2 regions of the Planococcus antarcticus DSM 14505 genome follow, and region 2 is predicted to be linked to the other one. Evidence: predicted binding sites of a transcription regulator. Region 2 holds the regulator's gene; the other holds the start of a gene.
What was found. The regulator LexA, encoded in region 2, represses DNA repair genes until DNA is damaged. The targets are predictions, from matches to a motif close to CGAACATATGTTCG.

Region 1: the regulator LexA is predicted to act here: its motif matches at 6,708-6,721, upstream of uvrB (excinuclease ABC subunit UvrB).

The regions. Positions count from the first base shown of each region.
Region 1 is NZ_CP016534.2:1,161,453-1,177,070, forward strand. It holds gene BBH88_RS05765 (fatty acid--CoA ligase family protein) at 1-218, shown strand, start outside; gene BBH88_RS05770 (S9 family peptidase) at 505-2,490, shown strand; gene BBH88_RS05775 (enoyl-CoA hydratase-related protein) at 2,728-3,504, opposite strand; gene BBH88_RS05780 (ABC1 kinase family protein) at 3,606-5,222, shown strand; gene BBH88_RS05785 (competence protein ComK) at 5,568-6,122, opposite strand; gene BBH88_RS05790 (IDEAL domain-containing protein) at 6,300-6,542, shown strand; gene uvrB (excinuclease ABC subunit UvrB) at 6,792-8,774, shown strand; gene uvrA (excinuclease ABC subunit UvrA) at 8,781-11,663, shown strand; gene BBH88_RS05805 (DUF4097 family beta strand repeat-containing protein) at 11,764-12,936, shown strand; gene BBH88_RS05810 (potassium channel family protein) at 13,051-13,518, shown strand; gene BBH88_RS05815 (M20/M25/M40 family metallo-hydrolase) at 13,691-14,743, shown strand; gene BBH88_RS05820 (DUF1801 domain-containing protein) at 14,763-15,209, opposite strand; gene BBH88_RS05825 (elongation factor G) at 15,241-15,618, opposite strand, start outside.
Region 2 is NZ_CP016534.2:2,295,221-2,310,838, reverse strand. It holds gene glnA (type I glutamate--ammonia ligase) at 3-1,337, shown strand; gene BBH88_RS11620 (glycine zipper domain-containing protein) at 1,744-1,944, opposite strand; gene BBH88_RS19660 (ion channel) at 2,389-2,652, opposite strand; gene BBH88_RS19415 (hypothetical protein) at 3,556-3,876, shown strand; gene BBH88_RS11605 (hypothetical protein) at 4,007-4,195, shown strand; gene BBH88_RS11600 (hypothetical protein) at 4,340-4,771, shown strand; gene BBH88_RS11595 (hypothetical protein) at 4,834-5,028, shown strand; gene BBH88_RS11590 (class I SAM-dependent DNA methyltransferase) at 5,128-5,862, shown strand; gene lexA (transcriptional repressor LexA) at 5,926-6,546, opposite strand; gene yneA (cell division suppressor protein YneA) at 6,712-7,029, shown strand; gene BBH88_RS11575 (YneB family resolvase-like protein) at 7,026-7,679, shown strand; gene BBH88_RS11570 (DUF896 domain-containing protein) at 7,738-7,971, shown strand; gene tkt (transketolase) at 8,059-10,062, shown strand; gene BBH88_RS11560 (YneF family protein) at 10,268-10,510, shown strand; gene BBH88_RS11555 (hypothetical protein) at 10,643-10,924, shown strand; gene BBH88_RS11550 (alpha/beta hydrolase) at 10,953-11,924, opposite strand; gene BBH88_RS11545 (hydroxymethylglutaryl-CoA lyase) at 11,937-12,836, opposite strand; gene BBH88_RS11540 (acetyl-CoA C-acetyltransferase) at 12,918-14,102, shown strand; gene BBH88_RS11535 (YqkE family protein) at 14,116-14,325, shown strand; gene BBH88_RS11530 (hypothetical protein) at 14,672-14,884, opposite strand; gene BBH88_RS11525 (S-layer homology domain-containing protein) at 15,018-15,618, opposite strand, start outside.

The sequences.
Region 1 (15,618 bases), 1.1 Mb from region 2:
TTGTTGGCTTGCCGGATCCGGATTTCGGCGAAGAGGTCAACGCCTATGTCGTGCTGAAGGACCCATCCGTTTCAGTGGATGAATTGAAGGTGTATTGCGCAGAGCATTTAGCAAAATACAAAGTTCCAAGACAATTTGAAGTGCTTGAAGAATTGCCGAAGAATACGACAGGGAAAATTCTGCGCCGGTCGCTGAAGGATCAGGCTATGCAAAAATAAATGATTTAAGAGCTTGTGGTTTGAAGAAATTAATTCATGAACCATCTCCTTAGATTCTGAAAGCGAAACTGATTATGAGGTAGGTAATAGCAAAAAAATAAGTATAAGCAAGAGGGTCCGGTTTTTATGCCGGAGCCTCTTGCTATTTTGAGTGTAATATAGAACAGCTTTATTTTTCTTCATTTACAGCCAAATTAGAATTTGATTGAAAAAACTGACATTTTTTATTATAGTTAAGGAGCAGTATTACGAATTTCGAAATAGTTCAATCCGAGGAGGAAATGGAATGGCGAAAAAAGCAGTGGAAATAAACGATTTAACGAAGTTGGTTTCAGTGACAGAACCACGGATTTCACCAGATGGAAAAAGAGCGGTATTCGTCCATACACAAATCGATGAAGAAGAAAATACATATAGAGCCCATCTCTACCACCTCGATCTCGAAACGGGCAAGCAGACCCAGTGGACGCATGGTAAGGAGCGGGTGGGTTCACCGCGGTGGTCAGCCGATGGAACCGCTGTAGCTTTCTTATCGGATCGGGATGAAAAAAATCAATTGTTTGTCATGTCGTCGACTGGCGGGGAAGCGCGGTCGCTAACTGATTTCGAAAAAGGGGTCAATGGGTTTGAGTGGGCACCCTGTGGGACGAAGATCTGGTTTAATGCTTTGACGAAAGAAGGGAAAACCTTCACGGACAAAGAAGAAAAAGAAGAAAAAGAAGAAAAAAAGCAACCGGAACCTTACCATGTCGACAAAATGAAATACAAGATGGACGGTATGGGTTTATTGCCTAAAGAATTTCATCGCCATATCGGTTCGGTGGATATCGATTCGAAGAGCGTGGAGCAGCTGACGGAAGGAAGCCATCATTACAGTCTCGAAACTGTTTCGCATGATGGTGAGAAACTTATTTATGGTGTGACTCGCGAAGAGAATCTGGATTTTGTCTTCCGACAACCTCTTTATATATATGATATTGAAACAGAACAGGAATCGGTACTGATAGCAGAAGAAGGTTATTTCGGTGGTGCGGCTTTTTCATTTGACGATTCGAAGGTCGCTTTTGCAGGAAGTATGCGGCAATATGAGAATGCGACGCATACGGAGATTTATGTAGCGGATTTAGACGAACAAACCCGTATCTGTTTGACCGAAGGCTTGGATGTGCCTGTAGGTGATTATGTGGTAGCCGATCATCAGCAGGGAGCGGCTGCACCAGATGTGGTCTGGACAAAAGATGATCATTTGTATTTCCAGGTGTCGACGATGGGGGATGTGCGCCTGTACTTCGCTTCGCTCGATGGCATGATTTTTCCGGCGTCTCCCGATATGGAGCATGTGTATGGCTATGATATTTCCCAGGATGGCGAATTTGCGATTGCGGCCATCAGCAATCCAGTCAACCCGGGTGAACTGTACCGGTTGACCATTGCAACAGGTGAACGTCAGGCTTTGACCTCATTTAATCAGGAGTTCCTGGAGCACACAGAGTTGGTTGAAGCACAGCCGATTATCGCAAAAGGCTCAAAGGAATGGGCGGTCCATGGCTGGTTGATAAAACCATACGGCTTTCAGGAAGGTCAAAAGTATCCACTGGTCGTCAATATTCACGGCGGCCCACATGCGATGTACGCGAATACCTTTGTCCATGAAATTCAATTGCTGGCAGCACGGGGGTTTGGCGTACTATACGTCAATCCGCGAGGAAGCCACGGTTATAGCCAGGAGTTTGTAGACGCAGTACGCGGTGATTATGGAGGCGGCGATTACGAGGACATTATGAATTCTGTCACTGAGACAGTAGAATCGAACGGCTGGATTGATGCCAATCGTTTAGGCGTCACCGGTGGCAGCTATGGCGGCTTCATGACCAATTGGATCGTCGGTCATTCAGACCGCTTCAAAGCAGCGGTGACCCAGCGCTCCATATCCAACTGGGTGTCGTTCTTCGGCGTTTCGGACATCGGTTATTATTTCAGTGACTGGCAGATTGGTGCAGATATGACGGACGTCGATAAGCTCTGGCAGCATTCGCCATTGAAGTACGCCAAGAATGTCCAGACGCCATTGCTGATTCTTCATTCTGAAAATGATTACCGCTGCCCGATCGAGCAGTCGGAACAATTATATGTGACATTAAAGAGTATGGGAAAGGAAACGGAATTTGTCCGTTTCCCGGAAGCTGACCACAATTTGTCACGGACCGGCAAACCGAATCTCCGCTTTGCACGTCTGGAGCAGATTACGGATTGGATGGAAAAATATTTGTAAGAATCAAAAAACGGAGCGGCTGATTAAAGCCGATCCGTTTTTTGATAGATAAAAATTATAAGGTTTAATCCCTTATCTGTTGTCCAGTCTCAACGAGCGCTTGCGCTTTTCGTTGTCCAGACTCCAGCGCCCAGCTCTTTGGGTCATAAGCCACTCAGGCTGTGCGGCAAAAACACGCCGCTTTGCCAGTGCGTCTTATGCCCGTCAGAGCTACATGGGCGCTTGCGCTTTTCGTTGTTATCTTCCTTTAAACACGGGTTTGCGCTTTTCGCCAAAAGCGGCAAGTGCTTCTAGGCGGTCTTCTGTTGGAATGGTGATTTCGTAGGCTTTGCGCTCGATTTGGAGACCCGTCTGTAAATCAGTGTTCATGCCATTCTTAACGGCAAATTTTGCTTGTTGAAGAGCGATTGGCCCATTGGTAAGAATCGCATCGGCAAAAGCGCCGGTTACTTCTGCAAGCTGTTCACGCTCTGCAATACGTGTTACTAGGCCGTACTCCAGCGCTTCAACTGATTTCAGGCGGCGGGCAGTCAAAATCAATTCTAATGCTTTGGACTCACCGATCAAGCGCGGCAAACGCTGTGTGCCGCCAGCACCTGGAATAATGCCTAGGCTGGTTTCAGTCAGCCCAAGCAGGGTGTCATCTGCAACAATTCGGAAATCACACGCCAGTGCCAGTTCCATGCCGCCGCCGAATGCAAAGCCGTTCATCATGGCAATGGTCGGCTGCGGCAAACTTTCAATCGTGGAGAATATTTCACCGATCTTGAAGATGTTGCGTTTGACGTGCTGTTCCGTCAGATTTTTACGTTCTTTCAAATCTGCACCGACACTGAATGCCTTTTCGCCAGCACCTGTAAATATCACGACGCGAATGTCCGGGTTAATGCGAATCGCTTCCACGACCTGCCCTAATTCGAAGAGCATATCATAATTGAAAGCATTCATTGCTTCTGGCCGATTTAATGTAATAAAAGCTAAATTGTTTCGCTGTTCATAATGAATTGTGTCCATTTCCATCCCCCTTGTATTGTTCCATTCATTAAAAACATATCACTTTTTGGACTATTTCGCTATCAGACTCTATAATGAAATTCATGGGAGGGACTGCATTTATGAATCAAATCACGTTTATCCGTATCTTTCGGATTGTCTGGCTGGCAGTCAAAATCTTTTTGCAAGTGACTTTCTTCCAAAAACGAAATCGTGGGAATTGGAACCCGCTCGTTGAAAAAAGATGGAACGAAATGATAACGAAACAAGCCAAAGAATATAAGAATCTGGCGTTGAAGCTAGGTGGACTCATGATCAAACTGGGCCAATTTCTGTCAACACGAGCGGATATTATGCCTCCGTCATTTCTTGAAGAATTGGAAGGATTAACTGACCGCGTGCCGTCAGTTCCAAGAAAGAGTATTGTCTCAGTGCTGGAGCAGGAATGGAATACACCGCATAACAATTACCTGGATCAGTTATCGGATTCGGCAGTCGCTTCAGCCTCTATTGGCGAAGTATATAAAGGTGTGTTGAAAAACGGTTTGGAAGTAGCCGTGAAAGTACAGCGACCGGGAACGGACCGCATTTTGCGTGCGGATTTTAAAGCCATCCGCATCGTCATTTGGATGGCTGAAAAATTCACCCCGTATGCTAAACAAATTGATTTTAAATTATTGTACAAGGAAATGACAGAGACGATTGGCGACGAATTGAATTTCCTGAAAGAGCTTCAGAACGGGCGTGCTTTTGCCGATCGCTTTGATGCGATGGAGGGTGTCCGCATTCCGCTGTATTTCGATGAATTCACAACGCGACGTGTTTTGGTCATGGAATGGATCGAAGGAGCGCGCATCACAGATTTGGCATTCATTGAAAAAAATGAATTGAATCGCCATGAAATTTCAGAACGGCTGTTTATTTTGTTTCTGGAGCAGGTTTTATATGGAGGGCAGTTTCATGCAGATCCCCACGGCGGCAACGTCCTGCTAGAACCGGATGGTGGCATTGTGCTGATCGACTTCGGAATGATCGGCAATATTACACAAAAGGATTCTCAGGCAGTCTTACGGGCAGCAGAAGGAATCATTTTCAAAAATTATGATCAAGTATTGGATTCGCTCGAAGACTTGCGGTTTTTATTGCCACAGGCTGATCGTGCCGTTTTAGGAGATGCCATTTCAAGGCTCGTAGCAGCCTATGAGTCGAACGAATTGTCACAGATGGACAGTTTTGTCGTTGAACGCCTGTTGAACGATATGCAGGAAATCGTCCGGACACAACCAGTCCAATTACCTGCGGAATTCGCCTTTTTTGGACGTGCTGCTTCCATTTTTGTAGGTGTCCTGCATGTGCTGGATCCAAAAGTGGATTTGCTTGCGCTTGCCCGCCCGCGAATACTAGAATGGGCTTCTACGCAGAAAGAAGGCAAAGGGATCTTCGGCAAAGAAGATATCCTGCGCTGGGCGTTAAACGCTACAGGGCCATTGCGTGTATTCCCTCAGAAAGTGATCAATTATTTGGAAGAACCGGAACGCTTACGCCGCTATTTCGAAAACCGAGATGGCCGAGAGCGTGAATACCGGCGTGATTTGCAGTCTCGTATGTTTGCAGGAATTTTCACCATCATTTCATTTACCGGAATTTCAGTATCGGTGTGGTTCTGGAACGAACCGTACATGTGGGTCTCTTCGGTATTTTTCGTCGGATCCCTATGGGCATACCGGTCAATTAAATAAGGTAAGCGTAAACGCACATGCTGCTCCAGAGTCTGGACAGTCTGAAAAAAGAGTTGCCATTCAAAGTTATATTACTTTGAGTGGCAACTCTTTTTATAATATGTAAGTTCAACTATTAAATGAGTTAAACTTCAGAATCAGCATTTCAGACGCCGCTTTCGGTAGAGCAAAGATCACTCTCCTAAGCAGGCTCGTCGCCAAGAACTAATGAGCCAAGACATAAAGTGCTTGCAGACAGAAACGATAGAAAAAAAGTAATATATACAGTCTGTCCATATGAAAATGCTACGCCGCAATAGAAATGGAACCTTTGTAGAGCAGTTTCGCTATGCTAGATGACTGAATTTACTCGAGTGGCTGCTGTTTGCGTGGTGGAAACGTTCGTTTTGTCACATAGGCCATAGGATGATTATGGACACGCTGCGCTTTTTTGAAATAACGGCGGAGGGAACCGGCAAAAGAGTGCTGATTTCGCAATGCGATGGGCGACACATCCAAATAAACCGTTTCACTATTGCTTAAATATATGATGCTGCCTTTGCCGCTGGTGTCGCTTTCGATCAAATCAATGGCATCATAATTGAACCAAACGCATTCTTTGTTTTTTGGAGAGTGTGTCGGGAAGAAGATAAGTGGATTGCCGTAGTACTCGCCTATGATAATGGGGGGCTTATGTTTTACGCCGATTGCTTTTTGGGCATAGAGTGTGACACTTTCAAGTGAAGCACGATAGAAACGGCAAGAAGTCGTAACTGTTTTGTAAACTGCTTCTTCAACTACTAATTCACTGCGGTCTTCAATCACGCGCATCCAGGTGCGATGACCTTCCGTATAGGGTAAAAGGGCGTACGTATTTGTGCAAATTGTATACGAGTGCGGTCTCTGATTCTTTTTGCTCATGAAGATTAACCCCCTAAATTTACTTTACATACCTTATTATAATAAAAAATGGAAATTTCGCAATGCACATTAGACTGAAAATAAATTTTTTTCTATTTCATCGGAATTTTCAAATAAATATTGATTTTTACTCATCCTCTAATGTATACTAATGAAAAGCATTCGGGGTGAAGAAGAATGGAAAACTATTATTCTTATGCTGATTTCATGAAAGCGATGGCTCAAACAAAAAAAATCACGGAAGCGGAAAAACTACTGAACGATATTTACTTGGATCTGTTCTTAAAGCATGTACACCGTTCCCAACAAGAATCGCAGTTGCTGACTCTTATCGACGAAGCCCTGGATAATCATGACCAAAAAAAGTTCATTATATATGCTACCCAACTACAATCTTTAAACCATGAAGAATCTGAATAAATAGCTACTTGAAAAGAACAGAACAAAAAAGGAAGTCGGATTTAATCCGACTTCCTTTTTTGTTGGCATATGATAAGTAGCTGCAAACTTTCTAGTCAAGTTGAAACACCACTTTCGCCATTTAAAAGCATGATTTTTCTCTTTTTTAAGATGATCTTCACACAAAAAACATACGTTCGCTTTTTGTTAGTGGTTTTTTAGGGCATATGTTAAAATAGAAGTATCGGAAGAACGGGAGGACGTCTTATTATGAAACAAGAATTCAATCTTCAAGCCCCTTATGAACCAGCGGGTGATCAGCCACAGGCCATTACCGAAATTACAAAGGGTATCATCAACGGCAAGCGCTGTCAAACATTGCTGGGAGCTACAGGTACAGGGAAAACCTATACCATGTCGAACGTCATCCAGCAAGTTAAAAAGCCGACTCTCGTCATGGCACATAATAAAACATTAGCAGGCCAGCTCTACAGCGAATTCAAGGAATTTTTTCCTGATAACGCGGTTGAGTATTTTGTCAGTTATTACGATTATTATCAGCCGGAAGCTTATGTGCCTCAATCAGATACATTCATTGAAAAAGATGCCAGCATCAACGACGAAATTGATAAACTTCGGCACTCTGCCACCAGTTCGTTATTTGAACGGGAGGACGTTATCGTTATTGCATCGGTATCCTGCATCTACGGACTTGGTTCACCCAAGGAATACCGCGAACTTGTCGTTTCTCTTCGTAAAGGAATGGAGATTGAACGCAATCAGTTGCTGCGGAAATTGGTCGATGTTCAATACGAACGCAATGATATCAACTTTATCCGTGGAACATTTCGCGTACGCGGAGACGTTGTTGAGATTTTCCCAGCGTCGCGCGACGAAAGATGTTTGCGCGTCGAATTTTTTGGCGACGAAATTGATCGGATCCGTGAAGTCGATGCACTAACCGGTGAAATTATCGGTGAGCGCGATCATGTCGCCATTTTCCCTGCGTCTCACTTTGTTACGCGTGAAGATAAGATGGTCAAAGCAATTGAAAACATCGAAGCAGAATTGGAAGAACGTCTAAAGGAAATGCGTGCAGAAGATAAATTGCTGGAAGCGCAACGCCTTGAACAGCGGACGCGCTATGATTTGGAAATGATGCGGGAAATGGGCTTTTGCTCTGGTATCGAGAACTATTCACGGCATTTGACGCTTCGGCCGGCAGGTGCCCAGCCTTATACGTTAATTGACTACTTCCCTGAAGATTTTTTACTAGTAGTGGATGAAAGTCACGTAACTTTGCCGCAAGTCCGTGGCATGTTCAACGGCGACCAAGCACGTAAAAAAGTGCTGGTCGATCATGGTTTCCGTCTGCCATCAGCAATGGATAACCGCCCGTTGACTTTTGATGAGTTTGAAAAGCATATCAGCCAAGCGGTCTTCGTCTCAGCAACTCCCGGCCCCTACGAACTGGAGCACACGCCGGAAATGGTTGAACAGATTATCCGTCCGACTGGCTTGCTGGACCCGACCATTGAAATCCGTCCAATCGAAGGCCAGATTGATGATTTGATGGATCAAATCCGGCAGCGTGCTGAAAATAATGAGCGTGTACTAGTGACGACACTAACTAAAAAAATGTCGGAAGATCTCACTGCTTATTTGAAAGATGCGGGTATCAAAGTCAATTATCTTCATTCGGAGATTAAGACACTGGAGCGGATTGAAATTATCCGAGAGCTGCGGATGGGTGTTTACGATGTGCTGGTTGGTATCAATTTGCTGCGTGAAGGACTGGATATCCCCGAAGTTTCACTAGTGACTATTTTGGATGCTGACAAAGAAGGGTTTTTGCGTTCAGAACGTGCACTTATTCAAACGATGGGACGAGCAGCGAGAAACTCAAACGGCCATGTTATCATGTATGCTGACAGAGTGACAGATTCGATGCAAAAAGCGATGGATGAAACGACACGTCGCCGCACGATTCAGGGCGATTACAACGAAAAACATGGTATTACGCCAATAACGATACAGAAGAAAATCCGCGACGTGATCCGTGCGACCAACGCAGCGGAAGAGTCAGAGGAATATATCTCAAAAGCGGTATCAGGCAAGAAACTCAAAAAAGAAGAGCGCGTGAAACTGATAAGCTTGTTGGAAACAGAAATGAAAGAAGCAGCTAAAGCACTCGATTTCGAACGAGCTGCAGAGTTGCGTGATACGGTGCTTGAATTGAAAGCGGAAGGATGATAAAAAGTGAAGAAGCAGGAAATTCGCATACAGGGCGCACGGGCGCATAATTTAAAAAATATTGATGTTGTCATTCCGCGTGATAAGCTTGTTGTAATGACTGGACTGTCAGGATCCGGTAAATCTTCTCTTGCATTTGATACGATTTATGCAGAAGGGCAGCGGCGGTATGTAGAATCATTGTCCGCTTACGCGCGCCAATTTTTAGGGCAAATGGACAAGCCGGATGTCGATTTGATTGAAGGTCTGTCACCAGCCATTTCGATTGACCAGAAGACCACCAGTAAAAATCCACGATCCACAGTAGCGACAGTAACGGAAATCTATGACTATATGCGTTTGATGTTTGCTCGGATCGGCAAGCCGATCTGTCCGAATCATGGGATTGAAATTTCATCTCAGACAATCGAACAGATGGTTGACCGGATTGTAGAATACCCGGAACGCACCAAGATGCAGATTTTGGCTCCTATTGTCTCCGGTCGTAAAGGAACGCATGTCAAGCTACTTGAAGATATCAGAAAGCAAGGCTATGTGCGTGTCCGTGTCAACGGAGAACTGATCGATTTAGACGATGACATCGCACTAGATAAAAACAAAAAACACAATATTGAAGTGGTCATTGACCGTATTATCATTAAAGAAGGCATCGCGCCGCGCTTGAGCGATTCTTTGGAATCGGCTCTTAGGTTAGCGAATGGGCGGGTATTAGTGGATGTTATGGAACAGGAGGAGTTACTGTTCAGTGAACATCATGCGTGTCCAATCTGTGGGTTTTCTATCGGAGAATTGGAGCCGAGGATGTTTTCGTTCAACTCGCCTTTCGGGGCTTGTCCGGAATGTGACGGATTGGGCATGAAGCTGGAAGTTGATCCTGAACTGGTGATTCCGGATTGGAACGTTTCGCTCAATAAGGGAGCAATCGTCCCTTGGCAGCCAACCAGTTCGCAATATTATCCTCAATTGTTAAAAGCGATTTGCAATCATTATAAAATCGATATGGATATACCTGTCAGTGATCTGCCGGAAGAACACATCAACGTCATCCTGCGTGGTTCCGGAAATGATAAAATTCGTTTCCGTTATGAAAATGACTATGGCCAGATTCGGGATAATCACATCCATTTTGAAGGCGTGCTTTCCAACGTAGACCGTCGCTACCGTGAGACTTCATCTGATTATATTCGAGAACAGATGGAAAAATACATGGGGCAACAGCCATGTCCGGCTTGTGAAGGTTATCGCTTAAAGCCGGAATCGTTGTCAGTTAAAGTAAATGACTTGCATATCGGCACAGTTGCTGAATTCTCAATTGTTGAAGCGCATCAGTTTTTCGATCAACTCAAACTATCAGAAAAAGATATGCAGATTGCAAAGTTGATTCTACGGGAAATTCAAGAACGCATCGGCTTCTTGATAAATGTCGGGCTTGATTACCTGACTTTGAACCGTGCATCTGGAACCTTGTCAGGAGGAGAAGCTCAGCGTATTCGTTTAGCAACTCAAATCGGTTCAAGATTGACGGGTGTATTGTATATTCTTGACGAACCGTCAATCGGACTGCACCAACGTGACAATGATCGATTGATTGAGACCCTAAAAAGCATGCGGGACATTGGCAATACATTGATTGTCGTCGAGCATGACGAAGACACGATGCTTGCAGCGGATTATCTGATCGATGTCGGACCGGGGGCAGGCGTTCATGGAGGGGAAATTATAGCTGCGGGGACACCCGACAAGGTAATGAAAAACAAAAAGTCATTGACTGGTCAATATTTGAGCGGCAAGAAGTTTATACCGTTGCCTGCAGAGCGGAGAGTTCCAAGCGACCGGAAGATTTCCATCCGTGGAGCCAACCAAAACAATCTGAAAAAAGTGGATGTTGATATACCACTTGGCCTATTTACAGCCGTAACAGGCGTTTCAGGCTCAGGAAAAAGCACACTTATCAATGAGATTCTATACAAGACGCTGGCACATCGATTGAATCGTGCCAAAACGAAACCGGGTCATTTTGACTCAATAGAAGGCACAGAAGAACTGGAAAAAGTCATCGAGATCGATCAATCACCGATTGGCCGGACGCCACGATCGAATCCGGCAACTTATACAGGCGTTTTTGACGATGTTCGGGATGTTTACGCTACAACGAACGAAGCAAAAGTCCGCGGCTATAAAAAAGGTCGTTTTAGTTTCAATGTCAAGGGCGGTCGCTGTGAAGCTTGCCGTGGAGATGGTATTATAAAAATAGAAATGCATTTCCTTCCGGATGTCTACGTACCTTGCGAAATTTGCCACGGCAAACGATATAACCGGGAAACCTTGGAAGTGAAATATAAAAACAAAAGCATTGCTGATGTTCTGGCTATGACAGTAGAAGACGCCTATTCATTTTTTGAGAATATTCCAAAGATCAATCGTAAACTAAAGACCATTGTAGATGTCGGGTTAGGATATGTTACCATGGGACAACCTGCAACAACTTTATCCGGAGGTGAGGCACAGCGCGTCAAGCTGGCATCAGAGCTTCATAAACGTTCAAACGGCAAGTCCTTTTATATTCTGGATGAACCGACCACAGGCCTTCATGCGGATGATATTTCTCGACTGCTGCTAGTCTTGCAGCGTCTTGTAGAAAATGGCGACACAGTATTGACAATTGAACACAATCTGGATGTTATCAAGACGGCTGACCACATCATCGATTTAGGCCCTGAAGGCGGAGACAAAGGCGGAACAATTTTAGCAACAGGCACGCCGGAAGAAATTGCTGCTGCTGAAAATTCCTATACCGGAAAGTACTTAAAGCCGATTCTTGAACGGGACCGAGCGCGTATGGATGCTTTGGTTAAAGGAGCGGGACGGAGGAAAAAAGCGGTGAAATGAAACTTTTCCCGCTGGTAAACGTATCAATTAGAAGAACAGATCTGTTTGTTCATGTAAGCTCTTGCTTATCGGCATTCAGACAATGAGGAGGTCACAATACATGCAAAGCGAAAAAGAACGCATTTTAGACATGGTTGAGAACGGTACGATTTCAGCGCGTGAGGCGGTTGAGTTGCTGCGCGCCATAGATGGCAACAGTTCTTCTTCGAATGAGCCGAGTTATGGCCGCAACAATCAAAAAGATAAATCAGGCAAACGCGGTTTTTTCAGACCGGAAGATATTGTCAAGAAAGTATCGAAAGATTTCTCGAAGAACGTTTCAAAAAACGTTTCGAAAAATGTATCGCGTGATTTCAATGATTTTGGGACCCGGATGATGGACTTTATGCAGTCTTCTGTTGGCAAGTTGAAAACGATGGAATTCGACTCGCCATTCGGCGAAGCGGTTCAATTCAACCATACCTTTACAGATGAAATGAAAGACTTGAATACCATTATTGCTGATATTGCTAACGGACAGTTGGAAATTTTCCCTTCACAGGACGGTTTGTTGCGTGCGGAATGCAGCGTGAAGGCGTATCGGTCGGAATCCCCTGCACAGGCAAAAGAAGATTTTCTTGATAAGTTCGTCTTTATCGCCGATGACCACAAGCTACGGATCATCAGCGATTTCAAGACGACCCAAGTGAATGTAATTCTCTATGTGCCAGAAGCTTCTTACGAACACATCACAGCTCGTTTATTCAACGGTGGGTTCACGATGAAGCGTATCGATGCTGCGTTGATAAAAGTGAAAACTGCAAACGGTAAAATCGATTTGAAGCATGTAGAGTTTGATGATGCAGAACTGGAAACAGCCAATGGCGCCATCCACGTTCAGGAAACAAAAGGCAAAGTATTAGAAGCTGAAACTTTGAATGGCCGTATTTATATTGATGGCGACATTCAGACGATCGTTTCCAAGTCTTTGAACGGCAACATTGTAGCTACTACAAGATGCAAAGAAGCACGTAAGTTGGAAACAAAGACTTTGGCAGGCAATGTGGAAATCTACATTCCTTCACATTTGCCGTTGAAAGGCGAAGTTTCGTCGAATCTTGGCAAAATGGATGTCTTGCTTTCGGATATCGACAGTACGCATGAGCAAGGACAATTCATGCAAAAATCAATTCGGTTCTCGAAACAAGGAACTGAACCAGCTGCAGCTCCACTATTGGTCTATGGCGAAACCAAAACAGGTTCTGTCCTGCTTCGCTACCTAACAATCGAATAAAATAATTGTAAAGCCGACACAGGCATCCTGTGTCGGCTTTACTTATCAAATGCACATAATTGGTATTTTCTGATTTTTTATCATAGTATTTAAATAAAAGAAAGGTTTTGAGGAATGATAGCCACTATTTTAATTGGACTGATGATCCTTCTGATGTTGCTTAATCTTTATTACTTCTTCACAAATCAGCAGCATAAGGAAAGTTTTATCCACATGTCACTGTTTACAAAACTATTTCTCGTGATGACAGCAGTCACTTTTGGCTTTGCTATCATTTATTATTTACTGGCTTTGAATAACAATGTTCTAAGACTCAATGATGAAACAGGAAGAGTAGCAGGAGACGATTTTTGGGACTTTTTATACTTTAGTGGAGTGACGATGCTATCCGTAGGCTATGGCGATTTGGTGCCGGTTGGCGTTGCCCGATTTTTTGCTGTCATTCAAGCGGCATTGGGCTTGTTGTTGCCGTCAGCCTATTTTGTTAAAGCGTTTGGTGAAATGACTAACCATGAAAAAGATGGGCAAGGAAATCGAAGTGATAAAACAGTGGAAAATGAGGAGGTAAAGAATAGTGAATAAGAATGTTTCCGCTCATATAAAAAACACTTTCGATAAACTGCTGGATAAAAATAAAATTCAACAGGCGCTGGTATTTATTGAACGAGACCATCAGCTGACAATCAAAGAGTAGATTGCTCTGACGGAAATTCCGGCACCGCCATTTAAAGAGCAGCTACGTGCTGAAAATTTCATGGAGCGTCTAAAAGCTCTAGGATTGGAAGATGTCCGTATGGATTCTGAAGGCAACGTCCATGGGTTAAGAAAAGGGCGAGGGAAAGGCCCAAAAGTATTTGTGTCGGCCCATCTGGATACAGTGTTTCCTGAAGAGACCGATACAACGGTGCAACAGAAAAATGGTATGATGCATGCACCTGGAATTGGTGACGACGCCCGTGGACTGGCCGAATTGCCGGCGGTCGTAAGAGCCATTAGCGAAGCAGGAATTGATAACACTGGAGCTATTATTTTTGGAGGGACAGTCGGTGAGGAAGGTGCAGGAGATTTGCGCGGCGTAAAAGCTTTTTTTGCTGAGCATCAGGACATTGATGGATTCTTGTCACTGGATGGGCCAGGATCCAATGACATTACCTATTTGGCCACAGGAAGCTATCGCTATAAGATTACATACAGAGGACCCGGAGGCCATAGCTTTGCGGCCTTTGGCACACCTAGTGCAACACATGCATTAGGTCGTGCAATGGCCGCAATTGCTGATTTGGAAACGATCAATGAGCCGAAGACGACTTTTTCGATCGGTCAGGTTTCCGGTGGCACCTCGGTGAACGCGATCGCTCAGGAAGCATCGATGCTAGTCGATCTTCGTTCCAACGATCAACAGGAACTGGATAAATTGGAACACTACTTTCTCGAAATTGTAGAAAAGGCGGCTCGAGCTGAAAATGTACGCTGGGGTGATGACCGGCTGCGAGTTAGAATCAACCGTTTTGGCAACCGTCCACCAGCAAGCCAATCGGGGGATGAGCCAATCGTGCAGGTGGCAAGCGCTGCGAGCCATTCGCTTGGAGCAGAACCGCAGTTAAAGAAACCGAGCAGCACCGATGCCAACTATCTGGTGAGCATTGGAATTCCGGCCATCGCCATCGGCCTCGGTGGAGAATTTGTCAAAGCACACACGTTGGAAGAATGGCATGATCCTAAAAATGGTTATTTGGCTATTCAAAAAAGCTTGATGACGATCCTTGGGTTGGTCGGAGTTGAAAAAATTAGTCCACCATTGCTCTAGAAAAAAATCCGGACAGCCTTTAAAGGCTGTCCGGATTTTTTGTTTTTGTGTCTGGATACAATTCCTGCAGAAAATCAATAGACTTCCGAATCAATTGCTGCAGGACGTCGAGGTTGACGTCTTCGATTTTATCGATATAGACGCAAGCTTTTCCGCTGGTGTGTTTGCCGAATTTCTCGAGCAATGGCCCTCGGGCCTCATCTCCGGTTGCAAAATATAAGCTAGTTTTCGCTTTGCGGGGAGAAAAACCGACCAGTGGTGCATCGCCCTCATGGCCCGTCTTGTAGACATAATGATAGGAGCCGAAGCCAATAATGCTGTGTCCCCACATTTTTGCTGTGTAACCGCTTGTTTGTTCAAACAGCTCCAGTAGTTTATAAGCATCTTGCTGTTTTTTTGGATGATCGATAGATTCGATAAATTCAATAACGTCGGTATCGGTTTCTTTTGTTTTTTGTTCATACATGGCTCGCTCCTCCTTCGATTTAGATAGGGTCTTACAAACAATGCATAGCTTTTTCTGCTTCGTCCCAAGAGACTTTATAACCTTGACCTTTCGCGCAAAAAATAGAAGTGGATGTGTAGAGAGGGTCGGCGTTTTTTTCGTAGCCGATCCGGTCGATTACTTGCGCTTCATTATGGCAGAGGTCGTAGCCATCGAATAGTAAACTGAGTGCGCCTTTGCCATGAGTTAAAGCAGCAAATTCTGTACTGTACTTCATAAATGTAGCAACCGGTACACGACCTTCAATAATTGTTTTTCCGCCAGTTGTTTCAGGAGCGTTAAAGCTTCCATATGCTTGCTGAACATCCGATAACACTTTTCCCATTTGCTCTAAATTCACTTTGATTTTAAAGCGGTACATTGGTTCGAG
Region 2 (15,618 bases):
ACATGGGCAAGTATTCAAAAGAAGACATTCAAAGATTAGTAAAAGAAGAGGACGTTAATTTCATCCGCCTGCAATTTACAGATATTCTTGGGGTCATTAAAAACGTTGAAATACCGACATCCCAGTTGGACAAAGCACTCGATAACAAAATGATGTTTGATGGATCTTCTATCGATGGATTTGTTCGCATCGAAGAATCTGATATGTATTTATTCCCGGATCTTGATACTTGGGTTGTCTTCCCTTGGATTACAGGTAAAGGTAAAGTAGCACGCTTAATCTGTGATATCTACAGTGCAGATGGTACTCCATTTGCTGGGGATCCGCGGACAAACTTAAAACGCGTATTGAAAGAAATGGAAGAGCTTGGATTCACGCATTTCAATCTTGGGCCAGAACCGGAATTCTTCTTGTTCAAACTTGATGAAAGAGGCGAGCCATCTCTTGAATTAAATGACCATGGCGGCTATTTTGACTTGGCACCTATGGACCTTGGCGAAAACTGCCGACGCGATATTGTGCTCGAATTAGAGGAGATGGGCTTTGAAATTGAAGCTTCTCACCATGAAGTAGCACCAGGACAGCACGAAATTGACTTTAAATATGCAGATGCAATCAAAGCATGCGACGATATCCAAACTTTTAAACTAGTTGTTAAGACAATTGCCCGTAAACACGGTCTTCACGCTACATTTATGCCGAAGCCATTATTCGGTGTCAACGGTTCAGGTATGCACATGAACGTTTCCTTGTTTGATGGAGACCGCAATACATTCCTTGACGAAGACGGTGAATTGAAACTAAGTGAAACAGCATACCAATTCCTTGCGGGCATTCTTGAACATGCTGAAGGATTTACAGCTGTAACAAATCCATTAGTAAACTCATACAAACGTCTAGTACCAGGTTACGAAGCACCTTGCTACATTGCCTGGTCTGGTCAAAACAGAAGCCCGTTGATCCGTATTCCGGCATCACGCGGTTTGTCTACACGTGTTGAAGTACGTTCAGTCGATCCAGCAGCAAATCCATATCTAGCAATGGCAGTGCTGCTCGGTGCTGGTCTTGACGGCATCCGTAGAAAACTGACGCCGCCAAAACCAGTAGACCGCAACATCTATGCAATGAACAAAAAAGAGCGCGAAGCAGTCGGCATCAAAGACCTGCCGGGAACATTGTATTCAGCTCTCCAGAAATTGCAGGAAGATGAAGTAATGACTAAAGCGTTAGGCGAACACATTTTAAACAACTTTATCGAAGCGAAAGAAATTGAGTGGGACATGTTCCGCACAAGCGTACACCCGTGGGAACGTGAGCAATACTTGAAAATGTATTAAGTTGAAAACCGTTGGGGCTCTATGGCTCCAACGGTTTTTTCTTTTTTTATAGAAAGGGCCAATTGGCAATTTTTTTTATTTCCCCGATTTTATTTAAAAAGTGCACATATATTCGTCGGATTTTTCGATTAAACATTCTTCTATTTCTGTGAGTTTGTAGCTGTATATGTTTCAGAGCTTGAGTTATTTGGACTTGATTAGGCTGAAAGTTTGGCAGGAATTTTAGGATAAAATGGAGGCACTGAAATGAAAAAAATAATCATCATTGGGACTGTCGTGATGATTGTTTCCTTCCTGACAGGATAAGTTGAGCTAGATTTCAAGTACAAAAGTTCGCATAGGTGAGTGGAATTGGAAGGTGGTGAGAGAAGAAAAAAAGACCGTTTTTTCAGACCTTCTTTCTCTCTTACTTTTTTGATTTGATGGGTATAGTGGTCCCAAATATAATGCCTAAACCCATCCCCATCGCAAGACCGATAGCTAAGTTGTCTATTGCAATCCCAATAGCGGATCCGATGCTTACCCCGAGGGCAATACCAACACCCATATTCGTTTCACGCTTATTATTGTCATTTTTGTTCTTCGGGAGTTTTTTATCACCATTCATAAAATGACCTCCTTATTTCTGAGTCCGTCTTCTATTTTTGGATGAGAAAGCATAAAGACTTAAAAAGATGACTAACGATGCAGGGATTACTGCAGCACCCATGAATCTACCTGCTAATATAAAAAGAAATTGTTCATAATTAATACGGAAGTGAGATGAAAAATTTTCATTAGCCAAGAAATTTCTAAGTTAGTATTGAATATGGGCTAAAATAATTCGGTACTAAAAAAAGTAGTTTAGTGCTAATAGTATGGAATGATGCTGTCTTGTCACTATGGATTACATCGAATGTGGCTTTTGATCGCAGTTGTTGGCGTCATACCAAGGAGACACTCTCTCTTGAAAACGCTGCAGGGTCAATCCCTAATCATACGAATCGTCCTAAAGGATTTCTCGATGAAATTGTATATGGCCACAATGTTTCAAGGCTTGGCTAATTTCCAACTAATCCGTCTTTCTCTTAAGGTAATTTAAAATCACTTCTTCATCAGCTGAAAAAAATTCATCCATTTTATTTATGTTTTTAACAACTGAAATCACCAACTCTTCATGTATTGGTTCTTTGTTGCTTGTGAAATAGCTTGAAATTAAGCTGGTAAAAGTAACGATAATGCCGATACCGATGATCAGTAACAGAACGGCCAGAATGCGGCCAAGAAGAGTAGTGGGTGAGATATCTCCGTAGCCCACTATGGTAATTGGGACGATTGCCCACCTATGTATTGATGTCTAGTTCTACCATGATGACCGGTATAGGAACTAGAAATAAAAGGATGGTTGTGACTATAAGCAATTTATCGAGACCATTCGTCCGGAGAACCTCGTAGATGGGTATAGTGTAACGGGTTCTAACCCCGAACAAACGAATTATGCGGAAGACCCTTACGAATCTGGCTGCCTGGAAAATGGCAATCAACTCAAAGGGATGAGATTTGATATAAGTCCATTTCTGTTTTGAGTGGTTTGATCTTACCGTATAGTCAATCATAAATATTCCCCAGATCACCCAATTTAACAAATTGAATTGTTGGATTGAGGGACGGACAAAACTAGTGAAATAAGGATCAATATAGCCATTTACATTTTGTAAATGAAGGATGCTTTTTTTATTTCAACTCTCCGTTCTTTCATTTTGTCTAGCTGCCAATACAGCTTACACGAATATACATTAGTTCCATATCAATTTTTTAGGTATGAAATTTAAGGGTCTCCAAATTTAAAAGAACAGAGATTAAACCTCTCCTACTAAATCGAAATGAATAGGTTATTGTTTTGCTATAGGCTTGGGTAAGCAAAGAAATGCTTTATGAACGATTTAATTGGAGCAAGATAGAAAGACCAGAACCTAAGCTATGTTAATAAAAGGCTGGATAGATGTCCAAAAACTGCATCTCCAGTAATGTCTTTAAAAAAAGGATAATAGACATCGATAAAACCGATTAAAATATCTTTGCCTATATAAGTTGAACGAATGATTCCGAGCTGTTAATGTTCCGCTAATCAGCTGCTAAGAGCTTGCGACGAACGAACTCGGGTTGTCTGAATTTATTTCAATGTCACTTACGCCGCTCTCATAAGAGTCTCCGCTGGTTTGCTAAGTATCCGGATGACTTGTTACTCAAGGATGCTTTGAAGAAAGAGCGCAAGACGGCGAAGAGCGAAGATGTGCTCCTGCATCGCTGCGCTAGCTTCGTCGCAAAGCCATTGCCCGAACTTTCTTCGTTCAATGGCTTTCCTGCTGGAGCAGCGAAGCGACATCCAGGAGACCCCACAGGAGCTTGCGACAAGGAGGGCTGGGGCGACGTCCTTGGCAACTGGCGAGAAGTCCTGTCGCGCCAGTTGCATGACCCACATCCTGTGGGCCCAAGGCGTCCGTCTGGAGCGATTTCTTCGTTTCCCTACTTCGTTGAGTTGAAAAAGCTGTTTCTTTAATTTAACTTATATAATTTGTTTACAGGAGCAATTTTCGGGTTATAATTAAGTGCAGCCTTAATGTTTAATAACTCATACTGAATTTTTCTTTAACATTTGTTGAAGGAAGATTTTGTGGGAGGGGATTAAATTGAGGAAAATTCAAGGGCTTCCGAGTCTGGTAGATTATTTGGAATCTGTAAATTATCCGTTGGCTGCTGAGCAGATTACAGATTTAATGTCTAAAAGAAAGATTCCGCACCGCAAAGCGTACCAGGATGTTGTGATTTTTAACTTAGAACACATTGACTGGTGGATTGCTGAGCAGCAGAAACGATGATGCATTAATGCATATGCTTAACTAAAAGAGGATCTCGGCTCCTGTTCTGTAAAGAACTAGGAACGGGATTCTTCTTTTTTGGTAACTTTATACACTTATTTTCGTAAAATGTTATAATAATCTAAAAAAGAAGGAGGGGACAGCATGCGCTTTCTGATGGCAATTATTATCTTCCTAATATTCTTTTCATTTGGAGGAATAGGCGTGTATGTTATAGGTCCAGATCTTTCAACAGATCATTTTGTTGCAGAAGCGACCGAGAAACTGCGAGACAGTGGCCAGATGGAGAAAATAGTGGAGTATGTAGAAAATGATCCGGAAATGCTAGAATACGTAGAAGAAGCCCAAGTCGCGGAACAAGAGAGCAAAGCCTTACCATTCAAAACAAGCGGTGATGCTGCCGGTACAGTGATTAAAAAGGTGGGGATAAGCAACTTAGCTAAAATGAAGTCAGGGATTGAAGATGGCACAATGTCCGCAGAACAAGTGATTCAGGAATTGGAAGAAGATCTAAGTGAAGAAGAAATGCTGGCGCTAAAAGTGATCATGTATAAGGAACTATACAAACAGCAATAACGCCTGGGATATGGTAAACTAATTTACGGAGACAAAGTAAATAGTTTGAAGGAGGCCATTGCATGAAATCATTTCAAGTAGAATTTAATTTTGATCATGGAAATACCATTGTTCATAATGTCCAGGCCGTGGACAAAGAGTCGGCATTGAGTAAAATTCCTTCCAATGGTACTTATGAAATTTCTAATGTGGAGACAGGCCATATTTATCGTATTACAATCAATTTGGTTAAATATATAAAAGTCAGCGAATTGTAGAAGGTTTCTTCTCGGTAAGCTGTGCGGAAGGTGCTGCCAGTGCAGCCCTTTTTTTTGAGCCCATATTTAAAGCAATCAATCTGACGGTGGAGGGATTAGATGAATTTCAAAGGTTCAAGCGCATACGAAGAAAAAGATTTTTTAGCAAACTACCTGCAAAGAAGAAATCGAATTGATAGTCCAAATAACAGCATTGAAAAGCCAGTGATTTTTGAGCTCCTTGGAGCGTTCAAAAAAAAGAAAATACTGGATTTAGGTTGTGGAGATGCCTTGTTTGGGAAAGAGCTTCTGCGGGCTGGTGCAGATTACTACCACGGGGTCGAAGGATCTCTAAAGATGGGAAGTCTGGCAGAACAAAATCTGGAGGGGCTGGATGCGCGCATTACGTTGACCACAATAGAATCATTCGAATATCCGAAAGAAAGCTATGACATTGTCGCTTCGCGCTTGGCGGTCCATTACTTGCCCGACATAGAGCAGTTGTTTAAGAAAATTTACCACACGTTAAAAACCAAAGGAAAGTTCGTCTTTAGTGTCCAGCATCCGCTGACGACTTGTTCTTTTGAAAGTAAAAACTCTGGAGAGAGAAGAAGCAACTGGATAGTTGATGATTATTTTGAAGAAGGGGAACGGCAAGAACCGTGGATTGATAAAATAGTGGTCAAGTATCATAGGACCACCGAAAGCTATTTCACGGCTTTAAGAAAGGCAGGATTCATTGTTACAGATCTCCAAGAAGGAATGCCAAAACAACAGAATTTCGAGGATGATAAAGAATTCACTAGAAGAAAGCGGATTCCAGTAATTTTAGCTTTTAGCTGCAGCAAGCAGTGAACAAACAATTTTGTTTACATAGGGAGAATATAAAAAACACCGGGAAAATTTTCCCGGTGTTTTTTAGTGTATCTGACGGTAAACGCCAACGACTTTTCCGAGAATGGAAACTTGATCCACAATGATTGGATCCATTGACGAATTCTCGGGTTGCAGGCGAAAATAATTTTCTTCGCGGAAGAAACGTTTCACTGTCGCTTCGTCTTCTGTTGTCATTGCTACAACGATATCACCATTATTGGCAGTTTGCTGCTGTTTAACGACTACATAATCGCCGTTTAGAATGCCGGCTTCAATCATACTTTCACCCGCGATTTCTAGCATAAAGATGTGGTCATCTTCTGTGCCGTAGCTTTGAGGAAGAGGGAAGTACTCTTCAACATTTTCAATTGCCGTAATCGGAATACCGGCAGTTACTTTACCAATCAACGGGACATGTAAAACCGGACTTTTATCAATTAATGCTTCATCAGTGCTGATTACTTCAATTGCTCTCGGTTTTGTTGGGTCCCGGCGGATCAGGCCTTTACTTTCAAGTCGTGCCAAGTGCCCATGTACAGTCGAACTGGATGCCAGACCAACTGCCTCACCAATTTCACGAACGGACGGTGGATAGCCTTTTAGGCGAACTTCTTCTTTTATGAACGTTAGGATGTCTTCTTGGCGTTTGGATACTTTTTTCAACAGTTTCACCTCATTTGAGTAATTCTACTAGATTTCTACCAATAGTATACCAACTCGGGCAATGAAATGCAAACATAGGTTCGAATTTTATTGTTGACAAAAACACTTGTTCGCTTTATTATGAGAACATACATTCCGAACACACATTCTCAGGAGGCGATTTAAATGACAATCATCCGACAAAATTCTTACCTAATCTTATTTTTCGTTCTAATTATGGTGTTTACTTTTTATGCAATCCTGTCCCATAATACAATTAGTGCACAAATGAGCCAAGTTGAAATAGAAGAAGGCGATACACTCTGGACTTTAGCAGAATCGTTCAGCGGTACAACTCCTCATCATGAATGGATAGAAGAGATTATGAAAGAAAATAATCTTTCTACACCCCAAATTATTGCAGGGCAATCTCTTAAGATTCCCAGTGACCAATTAAAATTTGCTCCTGATGAGACCACTAAATTTGCAGGTGATGCTGAATGAAGAAAAGTGCATTAATTTATTGCCGTGTCAGCACGACCAAAGATACACAGGAATCATCTCTTGAGAGACAGGAAGAAGAGCTGATAAAGTTTGCATTTGAAAAATCCTATAAAGTAGACGGTATTTTTGTCGATCAACACAGTGGATACGAAATGGACCGTGAAGGGCTGTTGGAGATGTTGAACAGCATCAAGACAGAAAAGATTGATGCAGTATTTATCCAGGATGAAACCCGCTTGGGCAGGGGACATGCCAGGATAGCACTTTTACATGTCATGAAAAAATATGGTGTAGAAGTCTATACTTTATCAGATCGAGGGCCAATTGCACTAAATGATATGGACGACATGGTTCTTGAAATTTTGGCGATTGTGGAAGAATATCAGCGTAAAATACATAATGCTAAAATTAAACGTGGGATGAAACGCGCTGTAGAAAATGGCTATAAACCAGAGAGGAATTTAAAAGGAAAAGGAAATCCTGATGGTCGAGAGCGTTTAGATTTGCCCATTGATCAAATTGTCAGTCTGAAGACCAATGGACTGACTTTCAGCGAAATCGCTGTTACACTCCAGGGCTTTGGTTACCAGGCGAGCAAAGCGACAGTTCATCGACGATATAAAGAGTATGAAAAGCTGATGGAAGACTAAAACGTTGCGAAAACCTGACTTTTTTTGTACCATATGAAAAGAAGAAAGGTGGATGTCTATGTTGTCACCAGATAAATTAAGTCGAATAAATCAACTGTCACGTAAATCGAAAACTTCTGGGTTATCGAAGGAAGAAGCGAAAGAGCAATCTTCTTTGCGCCAGGAATACCTAGAGACTTTCCGTAAAACAATGCGCGGTACAATTGAAAATGTAAAAGTGATTGATCCCAACGGAAACGACGTAACGCCGGAAAAGGTCAAAAATATTCGAGAGAATAAGTATTTGAATTAAATACTTATTCTCTTTTCCATTGTATTCTTTTCTATAGTTGACTAAACTAGAAAGGGATTAAATTTTTGTTTCAGAGAGGATGTTACTATGTCAACCCACGCAGATCAACTTGCAGTGACTACAATTCGTACACTTTCCATCGATGCTATTGAAAAAGCAAATTCTGGTCATCCAGGATTGCCAATGGGCGCAGCTCCAATGGCATATACATTGTGGACTAAACACATGAATCATAACCCGAAAAATCCGGACTGGTTTAATCGCGACCGCTTCGTGTTATCGGCAGGACACGGTTCGATGCTTTTATACAGCCTGTTGCATTTGAGCGGCTATGGCTTGGAAATGGATGAAATCAAAAACTTCCGCCAATGGGATTCAAAAACACCAGGACATCCAGAATATGGCCACACTACAGGCGTTGAAGCAACAACCGGACCTCTTGGTCAAGGAATTGGTATGGCAGTTGGCATGGCCATGGCTGAGCGCCATCTAGCGGCTACATACAATAAAAACGGCTTAAACGTCGTGGATCATAACACTTTCGCATTATGCGGTGATGGAGATTTAATGGAAGGCGTTGCTGGAGAAGCGATTTCTCTTGCTGGCCATTTGAAATTAAATAAATTGGTCGTGCTGTATGACAGCAATGACATTTCATTAGATGGTCCACTCGGTAAAAGTTTCTCTGAAAATATTCAAAAGCGTTTTGAATCATACGGCTGGAACTATTTGCGCGTAGATGACGGCAATGTCTTGGATGATTTGTCTGAAAAAATAGCACAAGCCAAAGACGCATCAGACAAGCCGACATTGATTGAAGTGAAAACGGTGATCGGTTATGGAGCTCCGAACAAATCCGGTAAAGCGGACGTTCACGGCGCACCACTTGGCGAAGATGAAATGAAATTAGTTAAAGAATATTACGAGTGGACTTTTGATAGAGACTTCCATGTGCCTGAAGAAGTGTATGAAACATTCGAACAGGCAACGGAAGAGCTTGGTGCAAAAGCCGAGTCTGAATGGAACGAATTGTATGCACGATACAAATCAGCACACCCAGAGTTGGCTGAGCAATTGCAGATGGCGATCCGCGGCGAACTTCCAGAAAACTTTGATGCTGATTTCCCTACTTATGAAGTTGGTAAAAAGCAGGCAACCCGTTCTTCTTCTGGAGATATGATCAACGCAATCGCGAAAACGGTTCCTTCCTTCTTCGGCGGCAGTGCCGATCTTGCTGGATCCAATAAAACAAACATCAAAGATGCTGGTGACTTTGATGCTGAACATCCTGAAGGCCGCAACATCTGGTTCGGTGTCCGTGAATTTGCGATGGGCACTGCCTTGAATGGCATGGCTCTTCACGGAGGCCTTCATGTCTTCGGCGGAACTTTCTTCGTCTTTAGTGATTATGTACGTCCGGCGATCCGTTTGGCTGCATTGATGGGACTTCCTGTGACTTATGTCTTCACACATGACAGCGTAGCAGTAGGGGAAGATGGCCCAACTCATGAACCTGTCGAACAATTAGCTTCTCTTCGTGCAATGCCAAACTTGAGCGTTGTCCGACCTGCCGATGCCAATGAAACGAAAGCGGCTTGGCGTTTAGCGCTAACAGCTAAAACTACTCCGACTTTATTGGTGCTTTCACGTCAGGACTTGCCGATTTTGGAAAATAGTGCTGAACTTGCTGAAGTGGGTGTGGAAAAAGGTGCATATGTCGTATCACCTGCTAAAAATCCACAGGCGTTATTGCTGGCGACTGGCTCCGAAGTAAGTTTGGCTGTAGAGGCACAGAAACAATTAGCTGAAGAAGGAATTTCAGTATCTGTTGTGTCTATGCCGTCATGGGATCGTTTCGAAAAACAGGATAAGGAATATAAGCAATCTGTTATTCCAAAAACAGTTAAAAAACGTCTGGCTATTGAAGTTGGTACTTCATTCGGTTGGGATCGCTACACTGGTGATGAAGGTGACATTCTGGCAATCGACCGTTTCGGCGCAAGTGCACCGGGCGACCGTATTATGGAAGAGCTCGGTTTCACTGCTGACAATGTAGCAAGTAAAGTGAAAGACTTAATCAACGAAAACTAAATTGTAGAATGGAGGCATTGGATGCCTCCATTTTTTCGCTTTTTAAAGGATAAGGATCAATTACTACTCAATGGAGTTGGGAAAATCCCTACTCTAAGTAAAATTTCTCTCTATTATTTTCCTGCTTATGGTCACAAATCTTTTTTTATAGTATAATCCATTGTGGTGCATTACTTATTTACGCAACACGAAGGAGGTAACAAGAATGGATACATGGATCTGGATCGTAATCGTTATCGTGGCTTTACTCGCAGGTGTTGCACTTGGATTCTTTATCGCACGTCGATATATGATGAAATATTTGCAAGATAACCCACCAATCAATGAAGAAATGCTGCGAATCATGATGATGCAAATGGGACAAAAACCGTCTCAAAAGAAAATCAACCAAATGATGGCTCAAATGAATAAAGCGTCAACTAAACCTGGCAAACCAGCTAAAAAATAAAAGTACTCTGCGGAGTGCTTTTTTTATTTGTCTTTTTTCAGTTATTAAAATTCAAAATAACGGGTATTGTGACAGTAAGATTTCATTTTCAATGCTGTTGTCTATGTGCAGAAAATAGAGGAGGGGATGTATATGGATAAACGTGAAGAGTTGATGTTTTATTTACCGGTTATAGAAGAAGATGGCAAGGAGGCAGGAAAGTTTCATCTGGAAAACGCGAATATGAAAAAAGCGTTTCCAATATCATTGGATAAGATACAAGAATTAGTACAGGATATGACTGATTACAATCTGGATACCATCGAACTTCATGTTACAGGCATTGTGAAAAGTGGACCCATCACCGAATTGTTCATCGGAGTTGAAGGTGAAGCTGGTATGAAGCTGATTCTCAACAAAAAGAAAAATCCATAAGAAAAAGCACTCTGCAGAATGCTTTTTCTTATTTTATCTGAGGCGAAATAGTAGCCTGCTGCGTTGCTGCTTGGGTTGGTGTCAGCAGTCCATAGCTCATTAAGAATGCAGCGACTGTTTCTTCATATTCATCAGGATTCTTATTGAAGGACTGTGCATGTGCGCCTTCTGCAAATAGTTTCAATTCTTTTGGTCCTTGTTTTAAAGCATAAAGTTCCTCGCTCATTTTCGGCAGGACAAAGTCATCATGGACACTGTGGATAAAAAGAACAGGACTTTCAATGTTTTTGATGGTTTCCCTTGGCGATACAGTTGTAATCGAATAGCCATCACGCATTTTCATAAATAACGCAGCGAGCCGAAGGGCCAAGGTGGTGCGAAGAGGTGTGGTGGTTTTCATGACATGAAGAACCTGTTCATAAATATTGGAATAGGCACAATCTGAAATATAGAATTCCGCTGTGTCTTCCATACCACCATAAAGAAGTGTTGTCGCGGCACCCATTGATTCGCCGTGGATACCATAAAATAAATCAGTGCCGACATGCAGTTTTAATGCCTCTACTACAGCTTTTAGATCGAATTTTTCGAAATGACCGAAGCTGGTGGTTTTGCCTCCGGAATCGCCATGGCGCCGATGATCGTAAACGACCGAGTTAAATCCTAGTCGTTCAAACATGCGTGCAAACCTAAAGGAATTGACTTTTGATTCAGTAACACCGTGGCAGATGATAACAAAGCGATTGGTGTCGTGAGGTTCTAAAAAAATGGCTTTGATCGGGTAGCCATTTTGGGATTCAATCCACTGTTCGCTTTTTGGTACACTGACGTACCATACTTCATCGTAGCGTTTTGCGGTGGTTTCCCTTTCCAAAATCAGCTGTTCGTCTTTTTTCTTTACATACATCAGCCGGTTGCTGGCAATAAAGCCTACAGTCGTAGCTGATGCTGTAAGGACACTGGAAATGATAGCGGAAGTCCAAAGCAATCTTTTCTTCATGGCGTAAGCTCCTTAAGCCTGATTTTTGTATAGTGTGTACATGCCAGTAGCCACAGGATTTGTCACGTGAGGTTCAATCTTTTCGATGGCTCGGCAAAGAAGATCCAAATCAATGCCAGTGCGAATATCCATCTGGTGAAGCATATTGGCGACATCTTCTGTTGCAACATTGCCGGTAGCGCCTGGTGCAAACGGACAACCGCCCAAACCGCCTGCAGAAGCATCAAAGCGGGTTACGCCAGCTTGAAGAGCTGCTGTGATGTTAGCTAATGCCATTCGGCGTGTATCATGAAAATGCGCGGTCATCAAAACATCCGGAAATGCTTCTAACAATTGAGTGAACAACTCATAGCTTTCTTTTGGATTCGCCATTCCAATCGTATCAGCAACACTCAATTCATCAACTCCCCAATCCACAAATTGGCGGCAAAGCGCAATTGTCGCTTCTGGTGATACAGCGCCTTCAAACGGGCAGTAGAATGCTGTTGAAATGCAAGCACGGACAAAAATACCTTGGTTTTTAAGATTTAGGATCAACGGCTTTAATGTTCCCATGCTTTCTTCAGTGGTCTTATTAATGTTTTTCTTATTGAAGCTATTGGAAACGCCGACAAAGACGGCAAGTGATTGTGCGCCTGAATCAAGAGCTGCTGTGATACCGCGTTCATTTGGTGTCAACACAAACTGGCGTCCGATTTTGTTTGTCTGAGCAACTATTTCTTTGGCATCAGCCATTTGCGGCACCCATTTTGGCGACACAAAGGATGTTAACTCCATTTCTTGGATCCCAGCTCGCTGTAAAGCGGTTATAAATTGGAGCTTATTTTCGGTTTTAACAAGCTTCCCTTCATTTTGAAGACCGTCTCGTGGCCCAACCTCGATAATCGTTGCTTTTTTTGGTAAACTGAACATAGTATCCCCCCTACTTACCATTGTATAGAGGAGAGGGATAAAAGAGCAACTAGCAAACAATCAAACAAGGGGGAAAAGTATATGTCACAAGAAATCGTTATTGTAAGCGCTGTCCGAACAGCGGTCGGTTCATTCCAAGGGGCGCTTAAGGATATTCCAGCTACAAAATTAGGGGCAATTGTCATTAAAGAAGCGATTGAACGTGCAGGAATTCAATCAGATCAAGTTTCTGAAGTCATTATGGGCAATGTACTACAAGCAGGACTTGGTCAAAATCCAGCGAGACAAGCATCAATTCATGCAGGACTACCGGAAAGTGTACCGGCTATGACCATTAATAAAGTTTGCGGATCTGGATTAAAATCTATCCAATTGGCTTTTCAAGCGATTTATGCTGGAGATGCAGAAATCGTTGTAGCAGGTGGCATGGAAAATATGAGTCGCGCTCCTTATTTAATGGAAAACGCTCGCAGTGGTTTCCGTATGGGCGATCAGAAACTAGTTGATAGTATGTTGGTCGACGGATTAACGTGTGCATTTAATGATTACCATATGGGCGTTACAGCAGAAAATTTATGTGATCGTTACGATATAACGCGTGAAGAGCAAGATAAATTTGCGGCGCGTTCACAAGCGCGTGCAACAGCTGCGATTGAATCGGGTCGATTTGATGATGAAATAGTACCAGTAGAAATTCCGCAACGAAAAGGAGAGCCAGTCATCTTTAAGACAGATGAATACGTTAAAAGTTCTTCCAATGAAGAAAAATTAGCGGAGTTGCGTCCGGCATTTAAAAAAGAGGGCAGTGTGACAGCTGGTAACTCATCAGGTATCAATGACGGTGCAGCGGCAGTCGTTGTTATGTCAAAAGCAAAAGCAAACGAATTAGGATTGACACCACTCGCAACAATCGTAGCAAGTGGTACTGCTGGAGTAGATCCTGCTGTAATGGGAATTGGTCCTGTACAAGCAGTGAAAAATGCTTTGAGTAAAGCAGACATGTCACTTGGGGATATCGAGTTGATCGAAGCAAATGAAGCGTTTGCGTCTCAGTCGATTTCAGTAGACCGCGAATTAGCGTTTAACCATGACATCTTAAATGTTAACGGGGGAGCGATTGCGATTGGGCATCCTATCGGCGCAAGCGGCACACGCATTTTCGTCACACTGCTGCATGAAATGATCAAGCGCGATGCCAAGACAGGTCTTGCGACTTTGTGCATCGGCGGTGGTCAAGGAATTGCGACTGTTATTAAACGCTCATAAGGAGAGAAAATTCGTGGCTAAAAGAAAAGAAGAATCTAACAGTGTCTTACCTGAAGACATTTTGGCAAAACTGAAAGAAACAAAAAACGAATTGCTTAAAGAAGAACAAAGGCTGTCAGAAGAGAAAGAAGCTCAGCGTTTATTTGAACGTAAGGAACGTGAGAAGAACCTGTCGTTTGCTGAATTACTGGAGCGGCATGGAGATCAAGGCAATAAGTTTTAATCGGGCTTTTACTGCCGAAGATATACGTAGTAAAATAGCCCACCTCGATTTTAATCGAGGTGGGCTATTTATATTTCCGAGCATTGAAATTTTTTCTAAGAAATACTGATACTTCTACGACTGGCTTAGAGCTATCGAGCCTAAGCATAGGGCATCGGGATAATTTCATTTCATGAATCTGTGCTACATATCTACCTACCACCCCAGAGTTTTAATTAAAAAGAAGCCGACCGGCAAAAAAACTGTGGAAGCTAGTTCATTCAAAAGGCGTATTAAACTCCCATAGAATAAGAGATGACAATACCGCTGCAGCCCAACGCCAACAATATTGCACCCATAGTCATGATCACTCGACCACCAAAGCGGTCGATCGACCAGTCAGTGGAGATGCCAAAGCCATAATCACTAATGCAGTTGCAAATCCCGCGTAGACAATGGCTCCACTCCATCCAAGATCTTCAGCAATTTGTGAACTGAAAGCAGCAATTAAGTAATAGGGAATTCTCCAGAATACAAGCTGAGACACACCAAGTGAAATGGCTGTGCGGCAGGTAATCATTGATCGATCTCCTTGTAACGGCAGGATCCGAATAGTAGCTTTCAGTAACTTCATTATAGATTTTTTATAGATGTTGATGTTGAGTTATATAAAAAAAGAAGAACCCGTAGCCGAGGGTTCTTCTTTTTAAAACTTACTGTTTTTCCGTATATTCTAATGATCTATCCATGAAGACGGCGAATTCAGCTCTTGTTACATCCGCTTTTGGATTGAATTTGCCATCGGGTGAACCGATTGTAATTCCAGCGGCATATAACGCGTCGATATATGGATCAGACCATCCGTCTTTGTCAACGTCCGGGAATTTGTGCGTCCCTACCTCTTCGATATCAAAAGCAATCACCAAAACTTTAGCCATTTCTTGACGAGTCAACTTGCCGAAAGGACGAAAATTATTTTCAAATCCTTCGAAAATCCCAGCTTGCTGAGTTGCCATGATTTCTTCAAAATATTTATGTTTCAAAGATACATCATTGAACAGTTTATAAGGAGGCTTGCTTTCTTTTTTTAGTTCCGGTAAAGCACGAGTGAACATGATAGCCACATGCTGTCTTTCAATGCCGTTTTTCCATCTGAAGGTCTTATCTGGATAGCCTTCAATAATTCCTCTGCCAGCCATTCTTTCAATTGCTTCATAAGCCCAATCAGGCTTATCAGGTGTGACATCTGGAAATGTTGGAGTGGTCGGCATTGGATCCGGATCTGGTGTTGGATCCGGGTCTGGAATTGGAACA